DNA from 2 places in the Anoxybacillus sp. CHMUD genome. Region 1 is predicted to be linked to the other one. Evidence: predicted binding sites of a transcription regulator. Region 1 holds the regulator's gene; the other holds the start of a gene.
What was found. Region 1 encodes Rex, which represses fermentation and respiration genes when NADH is low (regulators of the CRP and FNR family bind a similar motif). Its sites were predicted from a motif close to TTGTGAAATATTTCACAA; they were not measured.

Region 2: ETB99_RS04625 (formate/nitrite transporter family protein) is a predicted target of Rex. The motif match lies at 4,643-4,660, and genes of this name have one in related genera.

The regions. Positions count from the first base shown of each region.
Region 1 covers NZ_SDLG01000030.1:3,700-11,364, forward strand. Annotated here, with positions in the region: gene guaA (glutamine-hydrolyzing GMP synthase) at 1-92, opposite strand, end outside; purine riboswitch at 188-289, opposite strand; gene ETB99_RS15270 (hypothetical protein) at 415-567, shown strand; gene ETB99_RS13915 (DUF6944 family repetitive protein) at 543-953, shown strand; gene ETB99_RS13920 (GNAT family N-acetyltransferase) at 969-1,478, opposite strand; gene groL (chaperonin GroEL) at 1,652-3,268, opposite strand; gene groES (co-chaperone GroES) at 3,342-3,626, opposite strand; gene ETB99_RS13935 (CPBP family intramembrane glutamic endopeptidase) at 3,852-4,589, shown strand; gene ETB99_RS13940 (YdiK family protein) at 4,586-4,759, shown strand; gene ETB99_RS13945 (redox-sensing transcriptional repressor Rex) at 4,769-5,404, opposite strand; gene ETB99_RS13950 (ABC-F family ATP-binding cassette domain-containing protein) at 5,632-7,527, shown strand.
Region 2 covers NZ_SDLG01000005.1:3,122-10,786, reverse strand. Annotated here, with positions in the region: gene treP (PTS system trehalose-specific EIIBC component) at 1-911, shown strand, start outside; gene treC (alpha,alpha-phosphotrehalase) at 913-2,577, shown strand; gene treR (trehalose operon repressor) at 2,605-3,327, shown strand; gene rpmG (50S ribosomal protein L33) at 3,354-3,503, opposite strand; gene speE (polyamine aminopropyltransferase) at 3,595-4,443, opposite strand; gene ETB99_RS04625 (formate/nitrite transporter family protein) at 4,685-5,503, shown strand; gene purU (formyltetrahydrofolate deformylase) at 5,597-6,496, shown strand; gene ETB99_RS04615 (replication termination protein) at 6,657-7,031, shown strand; gene ETB99_RS04610 (metal-sensitive transcriptional regulator) at 7,093-7,356, shown strand; gene ETB99_RS04605 (AAA family ATPase) at 7,553-7,665, shown strand, end outside.

The DNA.
Region 1 (7,665 bases):
TGTGGGTGCAACTCACTATACACACCGAACTCACGAATGCGCCGCGTAATTAGCTGATTGTACTGGCTACCAAAATCTAAAACAACGATCATTTCTTGTTGACTCAAACGAAATCACCTCATCTACATATAATAAAAAAAGCTAGCATTCATACCCTCTCATAAAAAAACGAAGGCAGAATTCTAGCAATATAGAACACTGCCTTCGTAGTCGGGTCATTTACGGTGTCCCGGTAGAGACTCTCGAACCATATTATCGAGGATATACGAAGGTGCGCATCTTAAATTTTAATCCATTCTACCAACTTCATTCCTCGTCGGTCAAGATGCTGTCTTTTTTATTCAATTTTCTAACAATTAACAACAATATGTAACTTGCATATGATATATGAGCAAAAATTGTAGGAGAATGCACATGAATCAACCGAAAGCACTGATCGGTTCATTTACTCAAGCGATAGGTACTGTTACTTCGGCCATTGCGAGCATTCCTTCTCTAAGCGACAAAAAAAACAGTTTGCTCTTGATTTATGGGGAAACGTATTGCAAGCAACGGGAAATGCGCTAGAAGCAGATGCTGAAACGCCCGATACGTTAGGTGTATATGGAAATGAAATTCAAGCTATTGGAAATATTACCGTTGTCGCTGGACTGTTAAGCGAAGAAGGGAGCCGACTGGAGATTACAGGGAACTGGTTACAATCATTAGGCGGACTTATTTCATTTATAGATGATTGGGAAGATAAGCAATCATCTGTGTTAAGCCCTATCGGAAATTTACTTCAATCGATCGGCAATGCCTTACAAGCCATTGGTGGTGTATGGGAAAAACAAAAGGGCAAAGAAGAAGGGGAGACGATCGGGATTATCGGAGCATGGATTCAAGCTATCGGTTCTATTCTTTGTTTTTTAAGTCAATTAGAGGACAGGGCTACTTTCATAACAAAGGAGTAGCCCCTGTTTCTCATACTAAAAATGAGGAATCTTCTTTCCGACAATAACTAAATCTCTTTTTATCCCATCCAATTGAGCGACTTCCGGCAAATATCCCCACTTCTCAAAACCTACACTCAAAAATAGTTTCATGCTTGGCTCGTTGTGCGCAAAGATGAATCCGAGCAAAGTATCAATGCTAAACTTCGGACACTCCTCGATCACTTTAGCTAAAATCCTTTTCCCTAACCCTTTTCCTCTAAAATTTTCATGAAGATAAATACTTATTTCAGCAGTCGCATGATAGGCTGGTCTCCCGTAAAAAGATTGAAGGCTTACCCAACCACAAACTTCATCTCCATATTCCACCATCCATAAAGGTCTTTGATTAGGGTTGTGTTCCTTAAACCATTCCAATCTATCGTCTATCGATACGGGCTCTGTATCAGCAGTTACTAATCGACTTGGAATTGTCGAGTTGTAAATGCTAACGATTGTCGGTAAATCATCTATACTTGCTATTCTAAATGTAACGTCTTCTAACATAATCATACTCCTTCGCAAAATTTCGTTTAATTGTATATGTCTATATTAACATTCAAACCTCATTTTCAGATGTCTAAAAATAAAAAATACCCTTACATTTTTGTAAGGGTGAATATATAAAAAATGTAGGAGAAGCGGACACATCCACTTCTCCCTAGCGAAATTGAAAGGTATTACATCATGCCGCCCATGTCTGGCATGCCTGGTGTGTTTTTGTTTTCTTCTGGTTTGTCAGCAACGACTGCCTCAGTTGTTAAGAACATAGCGGCAACAGATGCTGCGTTTTGAAGTGCAGAGCGAGTTACTTTTGTTGGGTCAACGATACCTGCTTCGATCATGTCAACCCACTCGCCAGTTGCTGCGTTGAAGCCGATGCCAGGTTTTTCTGTTTTTAAGCGTTCTACGATGACAGAGCCTTCTAAACCAGCGTTTTGCGCGATTTGACGAACTGGCTCTTCAATCGCACGAAGAACGATTTTCACACCAGTTGCTTCGTCGCCTTCAGCTTCAATGGCTGCAACTTTGCTGTATACGTTCATTAACGCTGTACCACCGCCGGCAACGATACCTTCTTCAACTGCCGCACGTGTTGCGTTTAATGCGTCTTCAATGCGTAATTTACGCTCTTTTAATTCTGTTTCTGTTGCAGCACCAACTTTGATTACCGCAACGCCACCAGCTAATTTCGCTAAGCGCTCTTGTAATTTTTCACGGTCAAATTCAGAAGTTGTTTCTTCTAATTGTGCACGAATTTGGTTGATGCGTGCTTGAATGTCTTCGGCACGACCAGCGCCATCAACGATTGTTGTATGTTCTTTTGTTACAACAACTTTCGCTGCACGACCAAGGGAAGCAATTGTTGTTGATTTCAATTCGCGACCTAACTCTTCTGTGATAACTTCGCCACCTGTTAAGATCGCGATATCTTGAAGCATCGCTTTGCGACGATCACCGAAGCCAGGCGCTTTAACTGCAACAGCTGTGAATGTACCACGAAGTTTGTTCACAACTAATGTTGCAAGCGCTTCGCCTTCTACATCTTCAGCAATAATTAACAATGGCTTACCTTGTTGAACAACTTGCTCTAATACAGGAAGAAGTTCTTGAATGCTTGAAACTTTTTTATCTGTAATTAAGATGTATGGATTTTCCAATACAGCTTCCATTTTATCAGAGTCTGTAACCATGTATGGAGATACATAACCACGGTCAAATTGCATACCTTCCACAACATCTAATTCTGTTGTGAAACCTTTAGACTCTTCTAATGTAATGACGCCATCTTTACCAACACGTTCCATCGCTTCAGCGATAAGTTGACCAACTTCTTCGTCAGCTGCAGAAATAGCTGCAACTTGAGCGATAGAATCTTTACCTTCGATTGGTTTAGAGATCGCTTTTAATTCTTCTACCGCAACTGCAACAGCTTTTTCAATACCTTTGCGAATACCCATTGGGTTCGCACCAGCTGTTACGTTTTTCAATCCTTCACGAATCATCGCTTGTGCTAATACAGTTGCTGTTGTTGTACCGTCACCAGCAACATCGTTTGTTTTGCTTGCTACTTCCGCAACAAGCTTCGCACCCATATTTTCAAACGGATCTTCTAATTCAATCTCTTTCGCAATCGTTACACCGTCATTTGTAATTAATGGAGAACCGAACTTTTTCTCTAATACAACGTTACGACCTTTTGGACCTAATGTTACTTTTACTGCATCAGCTAATTTATCTACACCGCGTAACATCGCACGACGAGCTTCTTCGCTGAATTTAATTTCTTTTGCCATACATCTTACCCCCTTGATGATGATTTTTTTTGTTAAGTATTTTTGTACGCTTTATATGTTATCAGGCGAACGATTAACCAATCACAGCTAAAATGTCACTTTCACGCAAAATTAAGTATTCTTTTCCATCATATTTTACTTCTGTACCCGCATATTTTGAGAAGATGATGCGGTCACCAACGCTTACCTCTGGAGCTACGCGCTCACCATTATCAAGAACGCGACCTGAACCAACTGCCACAACTTTTCCTTCTTGTGGTTTTTCTTTTGCTGTGTCTGGTAAGACAATTCCGCTCGCTGTTTTTTCTTCAGTTTGAATTAATTCAATGACAATACGATCGCCTAGTGGCTTCAACACGGCAAACGACCTCCTTAATTAGATTTTCGTTCCGTTATTAGCACTCATTCTTATTGAGTGCTAACACACTTATTATATTAATGAACTTTTTTCAATTTTGCAAGTAGGAAGTTAAAAATTTTTCAATACATATTTCCCTCTTTCATTATGTCTTTCCTTTCGAAATTCATACAAAAAATATGGTAAAATGAAAAAGTATTTATTTTGTAAAAAGGGGTTGACCATGTGAAAAAACAATATTGGTATGTCATCATTACATATATCGCCATGCAGCTATCGAGCTTAGTCGGCGTCCCTTTACTTGCACATAGCGGCTTTGTCAACGCATCAAATAAAGAAATAGCTTTTTCGATCGCTTCTGGTTATTGGGCTGTTATTAGTTTCTCGATTGCTCTTTTTCTCGTTCTTTATTTTATGAAAGAAGATATGAAATACTCATATGATCGCCATCAAGCATCGATTGGCATGTCATTCTTTTGGGCAATTGGGGGGTTTTTGCTCGCTCTTTTCGCCCAAGGCGTTGCAGCAAACATCGAAGTACACCTCTTTGGGGTCGAAATGGGGTCCGAGAACACGAGACGGATCGTCGAAATGGTCAAACTTACACCAGCTCTTATGCTCGTCACTTCAATCGTTGGTCCAGTTTTAGAAGAAATCATTTTTCGAAAAATTATTTTCGGAACGCTGTATCAAAAATATAACTTTTTCTTATCAGCCATCATCAGCTCGCTTTTATTTGCTGTTGTTCATTTAGAGTTCGAACATTTGCTTCTTTATGCAACGATGGGATTTGTATTTGCTTTCCTATATGTCAAAACAAAGCGTATTATCGTACCTATTGCAGCACATGTACTGATGAACACCTTTGTCGTTGCAATTCAAACATTATTTGCTGAAGAAATCGAAAGCATTATGCGTGAGGCAGAACGAATGCAATTCGTAATTTGGAGGCTGTTTTCATGAAGTCTGAACCGTTGTTTTATTTTCTCACTGGCATTTTATTTACTTATTTTGCTGTCCATACCGCCGATGATGGTATTTGGGACATCACAACGATGCTATTTATTTTAATTGCTACATTTGATTTCGGCGCAGGAATTCGTTCTTTACGAAAAAAAACCTCCCGCTCGTAAACGGGAGGTTTACTCATTTCCGTAATGTTTTAAAAAGTAAACGAGTGACTGCAATTCGACCGCTAAATCAATATGGTGAACACGAATATGTTCTGGCACATGCAAGCGAGCAGGCGTAAAGTTTAAAATCCCTTTAATGCCTTTTTGAACAAGTCGGTCAGTAATCGGCTGGGCAACTTGAGCAGGAACGGTTAAAATCGCTACCGTAATCCCTCCAAGCTTTTCTTCCAATTCATCTAAATGATAAACCGGAACCCCTCCGACTTTTGTTCCCACTTTATCCGGATCAACATCGAACGCCATTACGATTTTCGTATTGTTATTTTTGCTAAAATTGTAGTTCAAAAATGCTGTCCCTAAATTACCGACGCCAAATAACGCTACTTCTGTCGTTTCATCTTGGTCTAACGTTTTTCGGAAAAACGACAGCAAATAATTCACATTATATCCGTATCCTTTTTTTCCAAGCGCACCAAAGTATGAAAAATCACGGCGAATCGTTGCTGAATCGACTTTTACAGCTTCGCTTAACTCCGCTGAAGATACACGTTGCTTGCCTGATGCATGCAAGTTTTTCAAAAAACGATAGTACAACGGTAGTCGCTTTGCGGTCGCCTGCGGAATTTTTGGTTGTTCATTATTCACGAGTCAATCCCCCACATTTCCTTTCACAAATAGTTAGCGCTTTCATTTTTCTCTCCTATACGTCTAAAAAATTCTCCCCACTTCTAAACTATACACTATTTTTTTCATTCTGTCTTTCCTTTGTACCCTTTATTATTATTTTTGTCAAATTTGTTATTCGTACACTAGTGTTGCCGAATATCAAGAAAGTACGTTACACTATCAAAAGAAGATTGAGGTGAGAAAGAATGATCATTTTACAAGTAAATCAACTATCCAAATCATATGGAGCGGAACAAGTTTTATCAGACATTAAGCTTGAAATACAAGAAAAAGACCGTATTGCGTTAGTTGGAAGAAATGGCGCGGGAAAATCGACATTATTAAAAATCATTGCCGGACAGTTGTCATACGACACAGGCGAAATCATTAAACCGAAACACGTAACGATCGGTTATTTAGATCAATATACAGGGTTGCAAGCTCATCGTTCCATTTGGGAAGAAATGCTCGATGTGTTTGCCCCGCTACAACAAATGGAAAAACAATTACGTGAACTAGAACAACAAATGAGTTTACATGATGCTGACTATGAGCGCCTACTTGAGCAATATGATCGTTTACAAACAGAATTCAAAGAAAAAGGCGGCTATCAATATGAAGCAGATATTCGTTCGGTTCTTCATGGTCTCCGCTTCTCACAGTACGATTATACGACAAAAGTATCTACATTAAGCGGTGGACAGCGGACGAGGCTAGCGCTTGGTAAACTGCTCCTTACAAGGCCCGATTTGCTCATTTTAGACGAACCGACAAACCATTTAGATATGGAAACGTTGCAATGGCTTGAACAATATTTAAAAAATTACGATGGGGCCATTCTTATCGTCTCCCACGATCGCTATTTTCTTGACCAAATCGTGACACAAGTGTATGAACTATCACGCACAAAAATAAAAAAATATGTCGGAAACTATACAAGCTACTTACAACAACGTGCTGAACAATTTGAACAACAACTAAAATTGTATGAAAAACAACAAGAGGAAATTACAAAATTAAAAGATTTTATTCAACGCAACATCGCTCGTGCATCAACAACGAAGCGAGCACAAAGCCGTAGAAAACAATTAGAAAAAATGAATATCATCGACAAGCCACTCGGTGATGAAAAATCGGCATCGTTTCGTTTCGAAATCGAACGCCCAAGCGGAAACGACGTGCTGACAGCTAACAACTTAGCAATCGGTTACGATCACATCATCGCAACAAACCTTTCATTCCGTATCACTCGCGGAGATAGTATTGCGCTAATTGGACCCAATGGAATTGGAAAATCAACTCTTTTAAAAACGATCATCAAACAACTCCATCCAAAACAAGGAGAAATACGCTACGGAACAAACGTACAAATTGGCTATTATGATCAAGAACAAGCACAATTAACATCAAACAAACGAGTGATCGACGAACTGTGGGACGAAGATCGATTAAGAACAGAGAAAGAAATTCGGACCATTCTCGGCAACTTTTTATTTTCTGGTGACGACGTATTGAAGCCTGTTCAGACGTTAAGCGGTGGAGAAAAAGCGCGACTCGCTCTCGCTAAACTCATGATGAAGAAGGCAAACGTATTAGTTTTAGATGAACCGACAAACCATTTGGATTTAGATAGCAAAGAAGTGCTAGAACAAGCGCTCATAGAATACCCAGGAACAATTATATTCGTTTCACACGATCGTTATTTTATTAACAAAATTGCAACAAAAATATATGAGTTATCCACAGACGGTCTTGTTGAGTATTTAGGGGACTATGATTATTACGTAGCAAAAAAAGCAGAGCTGCTTGAGCTTGGACAAATTAGCCAAAAAACTAAAACGGGCGAATCGTTGTCACCAAAACGTTCGTACGAAGAAGAAAAAGAACGAAAAAAATTAGAACGACAACGACAACGAAAAATCGAACAGCTAGAAACGGAAATGGAGCAAATCGAACAACAAATTGCTACGTATGAACAACAATTATATGATCCTTCCTGTTACAACGACTATGAAAAAGCTCGAGACACACAAGCGCACATTGACGCCCTAAAACAAAAATTTGATGAACTATTCGAACAGTGGGAACGTTTACAACAATAATAATGGGCTAGCTCCACTTGTGGACTAGCCCCATCTTTTTACACAAACATATCCACAGAAAAAACACCTAAATATAAGTTATTCACGGACTTTTCCACATTATCCACAACAACAAAAGAAAAATCCCCCATTTTGTTG
Region 2 (7,665 bases), on a different contig from region 1:
TCGTCTTTCTACCAGGATTAATTGGTTGGTCAGCGGTAAAAAAATTCGGAGGAAGCGAGCTGCTCGGAATTGTACTTGGTCTTATGCTCGTTCATCCAGCATTACTAAATGCATGGGCATACGCTTCCGCTGTACAAGAAGGAACAGTACCTTATTGGAATTTATTTGGATTTGACGTTCAGAAAATCGGCTACCAAGGTCAAGTGTTACCTATTTTAATTTCATCATATGTGTTAGCAAAATTAGAAGTATTTTTAAAAAGACGTATTCCAGAAGCGTTTCAATTGTTGCTTGTTGCTCCAATTGCGTTGCTTTTGACGGGATTTATTTCTTTCATTGCGATCGGACCTGTAACATTCGGAATTGCAAACGCTTTAACAGATGGTCTTGTCGCACTATTTGATCGTTTTGCTGCATTAGGTGGACTCGTATATGGGGGATTGTACGCTGTTCTTGTTGTCACAGGAATGCATCATACGTTTTTAGCGGTAGATTTACAACTGATCGGTAGTACAGGTGGGACATTTTTATGGCCGATGCTTGCTTTATCAAACATTGCACAAGGTTCAGCAGCACTCGCGATGATGTTCGCAACAAAAGATGAAAAATTGAAAGGTTTATCGTTTACATCGGCTGTATCCGCTTATTTAGGCATTACAGAACCAGCGATGTTTGGTGTAAACTTGCGATTCCGTTATCCATTCATTTCGGCTTTAATTGGTTCGGCAACGGCAGGCATTTTTATTACGATCAATAAAGTAAAGGCGTCTTCTATCGGTGTCGGTGGATTACCTGGCTTTTTATCAATCTTCCCTGATAAATGGGTACCATTTTTCATCGGCATGGCCATTGTTCTTGTCGTTCCATTTACGTTGACATACATCTTGGCAAAGACGAAAGGCGGTAAGTAATATGCATCCATGGTGGAAAACAGCGGTCGTGTATCAAATTTATCCGAAAAGTTTTAAAGATACAAACGGTGACGGAATTGGCGACTTGCAAGGCGTCATAGAAAAACTCGATTATTTAAAAATGCTCGGGGTGGATGCCATTTGGCTCACCCCGATTTACGAGTCACCGCAGCGCGATAATGGATATGACATTAGCGACTACTATCGTATTTATGAACCGTACGGAACTATGGAAGATTTTGAGAATCTTATTAAAGAAGCGCATAAGCGCAACATAAAAATTGTAATGGATATCGTTGTAAATCATACGTCAACAGATCATGAATGGTTCAAACAAGCTCGTTCATCGAAAGATAACCCATATCGTCATTTTTATATTTGGAGAGATGAGCCAAACAATTGGCAATCAAAATTTGGAGGATCTGCTTGGGAATATGATGAACAAACGGGGCAGTATTATTTACACTTGTTCGATGTTACACAAGCTGATTTGAATTGGGAAAACGAAGAAGTACGCAAACGTGTATACGATATGATGCATTTTTGGTTACAAAAAGGGGTAGATGGCTTTCGTTTGGACGTCATTAATTTAATTTCAAAAGATCAGCGATTTTTAGATGATGACGGTTCTATTCCTCCGGGTGATGGAAGAAAGTATTATACAGACGGTCCACGTATTCATGAATTTTTACAAGAAATGAATCGAGAAGTATTTTCGAAGTACGATATGATGACAGTAGGAGAAATGTCATCAACGACAATTGATCACTGTATTTTATATACAAATCCTGAACGTCATGAGCTGAATATGACGTTTAACTTTCATCATTTAAAAGTCGACTATCCAAATGGAGAAAAGTGGGCAGTTGCTGATTTTGATTTTTTACAGTTAAAAAAGATTTTATCGGAATGGCAAATTCACATGCATAAGGGTGGGGGTTGGAACGCATTATTTTGGTGCAATCATGACCAGCCACGCATCGTTTCTCGTTACGGCAATGACGGACGCTATCATAAGCAATCAGCAAAAATGCTTGCGACAACGATTCATATGATGCAAGGAACACCTTATATTTATCAAGGTGAAGAAATTGGGATGACCGATCCGAAATTTGAACGAATTGATGACTATCGTGATGTAGAGTCATTGAACATGTATCGTATACTAAAAGAACAAGGAAAAAGCGAGCAAGAAGTGTTGCATATTTTACAGCGAAAATCGCGTGATAATTCGCGAACACCGATGCAATGGAGCGATGAACCACATGCAGGCTTCACAACGGGAACACCTTGGATTTCTGTGGCGAATAACTATAAAGAAATTAATGTTCAACGAGCATTACAAGATCGAACATCTATTTTTTATCACTATCAAAAACTCATTCAGTTGCGTAAACAGTATGACATCATTACGACAGGGGACTACGAACTCATTTTAGAAGACCATCCTTCGATTTTTGCATATATTCGCAACGGAAACGATGAAAAACTTGTTGTGATTAATAATTTCTACGGACAAGAAACGTTGTTTGAATGGCCAAAACATATAGATATAAGTGAATATACTAGTCAAGTTTTATTATCAAACTACGATGATTCACCAAACGACTTTAAACGAATGACGTTACGTCCGTATGAATCCATTGTTTATTACTTGAAAAAATAATGGTAAAATATTTTTCGGTGATAAACAATGAGTGAAAATAAATATTTATCGATTTACAATGACTTGTTATCAAAAATTGAAAAGGGAATTTTTAAGCCAGGGATGAAAATTCCCTCCGAAAATCAACTCGTTGAACAATATGAAACATCGCGAGAAACGATTCGCAAAGCACTCAACTTGCTTTCTGAACACGGATATATTCAAAAAATTAAAGGAAAAGGTTCAATTGTATTAGATGTTCGTAAATTCGATTTTCCGATTTCGGGGCTCATTAGTTTTAAGGAATTGGCGCAAAAACTTGGAAAACCTTCACGAACAATTGTTGAGCAACTTGAAATAGTCAAACCTGATGAAGTGTTAAAAAAGCATCTTCATGTCACCGCACGAGAGGAAATTTGGAAAGTGGTGCGTGTACGAGAAATTGAAGGCGAGCGCATTATTTTAGACAAAGATTTCTTTAATAAAAAGTTTGTGCCGTTTTTATCTAAAGATATATGTGAACGGTCCATTTATGAATATTTGGAGAAGGAATTGCAATTAAAAATTAGCTTTGCGAAAAAGGAATTTTTCGTTGAAGAATGTAACGAAGAAGATCGCATGTATTTAAACTTAAAGCAATATACGCATGTTGTTGTGGTGCGAAATTACGTTTATTTAGATGATGCCAGTTTGTTTCAATATACTGAATCCCGGCACCGCCTTGATAAATTTCGCTTCGTTGATTTTGCACGACGTATTCATTTGCATTAAAAATAATCCGTGGCATATGCCGCGGATTATTTTGTTTCACGATGTAATGTGTGGCGTTTCAAACGTGGGCAATATTTTCTTAATTCCAGTCGTTCAGGATTGTTACGCTTATTTTTCGTTGTTATGTAGTTGCGATCTCCAGTTTCTGTACATTGTAAAACAACTTTCACACGCATATAGGCACTCTCCTTACAAAGAAAATAGGAATCATTACGTTTTGTATCATAATATAAACTTTGTCAACAATCGTAGCCGGAATCATTCCGACTACGATTGAAGATGCTCTTTCATAAATTGTGGAAGACGGAAACATTGGCTTAAAACATCAGCGTTTGCATATTTCGTTTGCTTTGTGAAGGTGTGAAGTCGGTCAAATAAAATCGGCTGTTTTGCACCAAGAGTGAAGCTCCATAGCCCGCCAGGATACGTTGGCACAGTAGCTGTATATACGTGAACATGCGGGAATAAATGACGAATATTTGCATATGTTTGTTTCAATACATCCATATGGAAAATCGGTGATTGGCTTTGACAAACCATCATTCCATCTTCTTTGAGCGCTTCATGCACACTTTTATAAAAATCGTATTCAAATAATACTTGGGCAGGACCAATAGGATCAGACGAGTCAATGATAATGACATCGTACGTATTCATATGATCTTTCACAAATTGAACCCCATCTTTATACACATACTGTACACGAGGGTCGGAAAGATTTCCAGATACTTCAGGTAAATGTTCTTTACATGCTTGAACAACAAGTTCATCGATTTCGACGAGATGGATTTCTTCTACCTCTTCATATTTCGCCACTTCACGAGCTGCACCACAATCGCCCCCACCGATAATTAAAACTTTTTTTGGCGACGGATGAAGAGAAAGAGGAACATGTGTGATCATCTCATTGTAAATATGTCCATCAATAGAAGTTGTTTGTACAATTCCATCAAGCACAAGCATTCTTCCAAAGTCATATGAGTCTAAAATCATCACATGTTGAAATGGTGAGCGTTCTGAGTAAACGATCTCCTTGATACGATAACTAATCTTTAAATTTTCACGCTCATCTTCTGTTAACCATAGCTGTCCATTTTGCTCTTTTATGTAGTTCATAGCTTCCTCCTCTAACAATGTATTTTGCGCCTTCTTTATATTAATACATTTGTGCATGAGTTTGCAAAGGATGAGAACATCAGATAAAAAAATTGCAATAGTCACTTTATTCGCAAACGTTTACAAAAATAAAGTGTTGACAGTTCTTTTAACATTTACACGAATGCATTGAAAAATAGAAAGAAGAGGAGTAGGATAAGTGTGAAAAATATCACAAAATAGAAAGAGAAGTGAGAAAACAATGGAAGCTTTACAAACATGTAAAGAGCTTGCATTAAAGAAGCGCTCCATTTTGCAAACATCGCCTCTTCAATACATGATTCGTGCTGCGTTGGCAGGTGTATACATTGGTTTTGCTCTCGTTCTTTGCGTACGTATCGGACAATACTTTTATGAGGCGCATTCACCTGTAACGTATTTAGTGAGCGGTATTTTCTTCGGAATTGCCCTTGTGTTGATTATGTATGGCGGTGCAGAACTATTTACAGGGAATACGATGTACTTTACTGTAAGTACGCTTCAAAAAGAAACGACGATTGGTGACACGCTTCGTAACTGGGTGGCGTGTTATAGCGGCAACTTGCTTGGTGCGATTTTCTTCGCCTTTTTGATTGCACAGTCAGGTATTTTTCATGACATTCCGATGGATCATTTACTTTTTGCAATTGCCTTGAAAAAAATGCACGCAACAACGGTACAATTGTTTGTCAAAGGGATTTTATGTAACTGGCTTGTTTGTTTAGCTATTTTTATTCCAATGCAAATGAAAGAAGATATGGCAAAAATGTTTGCGATGATTTTAATCGTTTTCGTCTTTTTTGCTTCCGGATATGAACACTCTATTGCAAACTTTGTTATTTTTTCACTTGCTTTAGCTGTCGAGCATCCAGATACAATTCATGTAGCGGGGATTATCCATAACATCGTACCTGTAACGCTTGGGAATATCGTTGGTGGCTCATTATTTATGGGGGCGTTATACACATATCTTTCATCTAATAAACAATCTACGCCTGCGTGGAAAGGGGCGTTTGGAGTAAGAAAAATATTGAACAAATAAAAAATAGTCGGGATATGTTCTCGACTATTTTTTTATTTGTTATAATAAAGGCTATTATTTTATTTCATTTTTCTGTCTATGGGGGGAGTTACGATGTATTTTCAACAAAAACATGTGCAAAAGTTTATGAACAAATATAAAGATCGAGCACGCTTGCTTATTTCATGCCCAGATCAACCAGGCATTGTGGCCGCTGTCACTACTTTTTTGTACGAAAAGGGGGCTAATATTGTGGAATCAAGTCAATACTCGACAGATCCTGAAGGCGGTACGTTTTTTTTACGAATCGAGTTCGATGCTCCGAATATATCAGAAAGAAGAAAGGCGATAGAGAAGGAATTTGCAACGATTGCACAACAGTTTGAGATGAATTGGCGATTGAGCTTACATACGCATGTGAAAAAAGTAGCGATATTTGTTTCAAAAGAAGAGCATTGTTTATTAGAGTTACTATGGGAGTGGCAAGCGGGTGAATTACTTGCAGATTTGGCTCTAGTTATTAGCAATCATGAGCAAATGAGAGAAACGGTAGAGTCTTTCGGAATCCCATACTATCACATACCGGTAACAAAAGAAACAAAAGAGAAAGCGGAAGAAAAACAAATCCAACTATTAAAGGAACACGATGTGGATGTCATTGTGCTTGCTCGTTATATGCAAATTTTATCACCACATTTTGTTGCAACGTTTCCAGCACAAATCATTAATATTCATCATTCGTTTTTACCGGCATTTGTTGGCGCACGACCATATGAGCAAGCTTATCGACGCGGAGTGAAACTGATCGGTGCCACTTCTCATTATGTAACAGATGATTTAGATGAAGGCCCAATTATTGAACAAGATGTCGAGCGGGTGGATCATAAGCATCATGTAGAAGACTTAAAGCGAATCGGGCGCATGATCGAAAAAACGGTTCTTGTCCGCGCCCTAAAATGGCATTTAGAAGACCGTGTCATTATTCATGAAAATAAAACAATTGTTTTTAAATGAAGGAGGGGGAACCTTCTTCTTTTTTTTTACAAAAAATTGATATCATAAAACTATGTTCTAAATAAAAACTGAATAAAAATAAAAATGTTCAATTATAATGGAAATGGAGAAGGAATTTTCTTTTAAGTAAAGAATGTGTCATATGAAAGGAGGAGAAAAAATGAGTGAAAAAAGAAAACCGAGCGGATTTTTATTAAAGCAACGCGCATTTTTAAAGTTATATTTAATTACTTTGACTGAACAGGAACGATTGTATGGATTGAAATTGTTAGATGTGCTTCGTGAAGAGTTTCAACCATTTGGGTATCGTCCGAATCATTCAGAGGTATACAAAGCGCTACATGATTTGATTGAAGATGGCATTTTAGAACAAGTAAAAAAGAAAAAAGAAGGAATGAAATACCAAGAAGTTGTTTATTATCGTTTTACTGAGGAAGGATATAAGAAAGCCCAGTTGTATAAGCGACAATTAAAAACAGAACTTGATCGTTGTGAAGCGCTTATCCGTAAAGCGATCAAAGATAATTTTAGTTGACAAAAGAATTATATTTCATTTAATATACTGATAAGGGTATAAGAAAAGGGGTTTGATGAACATGACATATGATAATCAAGTGAAGAACCGTTTAAAGCGAATTGAAGGACAAGTTCGCGGCGTACTAAAAATGATGGATGAGCAGAAAGACTGCAAAGAAGTCGTTGCTCAGTTGTCAGCTATTCGTAGTGCTGTTGATCGTGCTATTGCAGTTGTTGTAAGTGCTAATTTGGAACATTGCATTCGTAAGGATATAGAAACAGGATCATTAGAAAGTGAAAAACTTATTCAAGAAGCGGTAGAGCTACTCGTCAAAAGCCGGTAGTGCCGAGTGGCTCCCTCTTTCATTCATTTGTTAACATAATATAATTATGTTAAACTGTTCTTTTGTTTGCACAAATTCATTTGTTTTTTGTACAATACGTACGTATGAAAATATAGAGAGGAATGACATCATGATTTATACACAGTCATTTACACTACCAGAAACGATTGAAGCGATCGTTAAAGAAAGAAGAGAGATGTTTAAAAATAACATAGACGAACAGGCTGAATATACGGCATATACACCCGCTCATGAGTCCATTTTATATGACGCAATTATTGCTTTGGCTCTAGGAAAAAATGTGTTGTT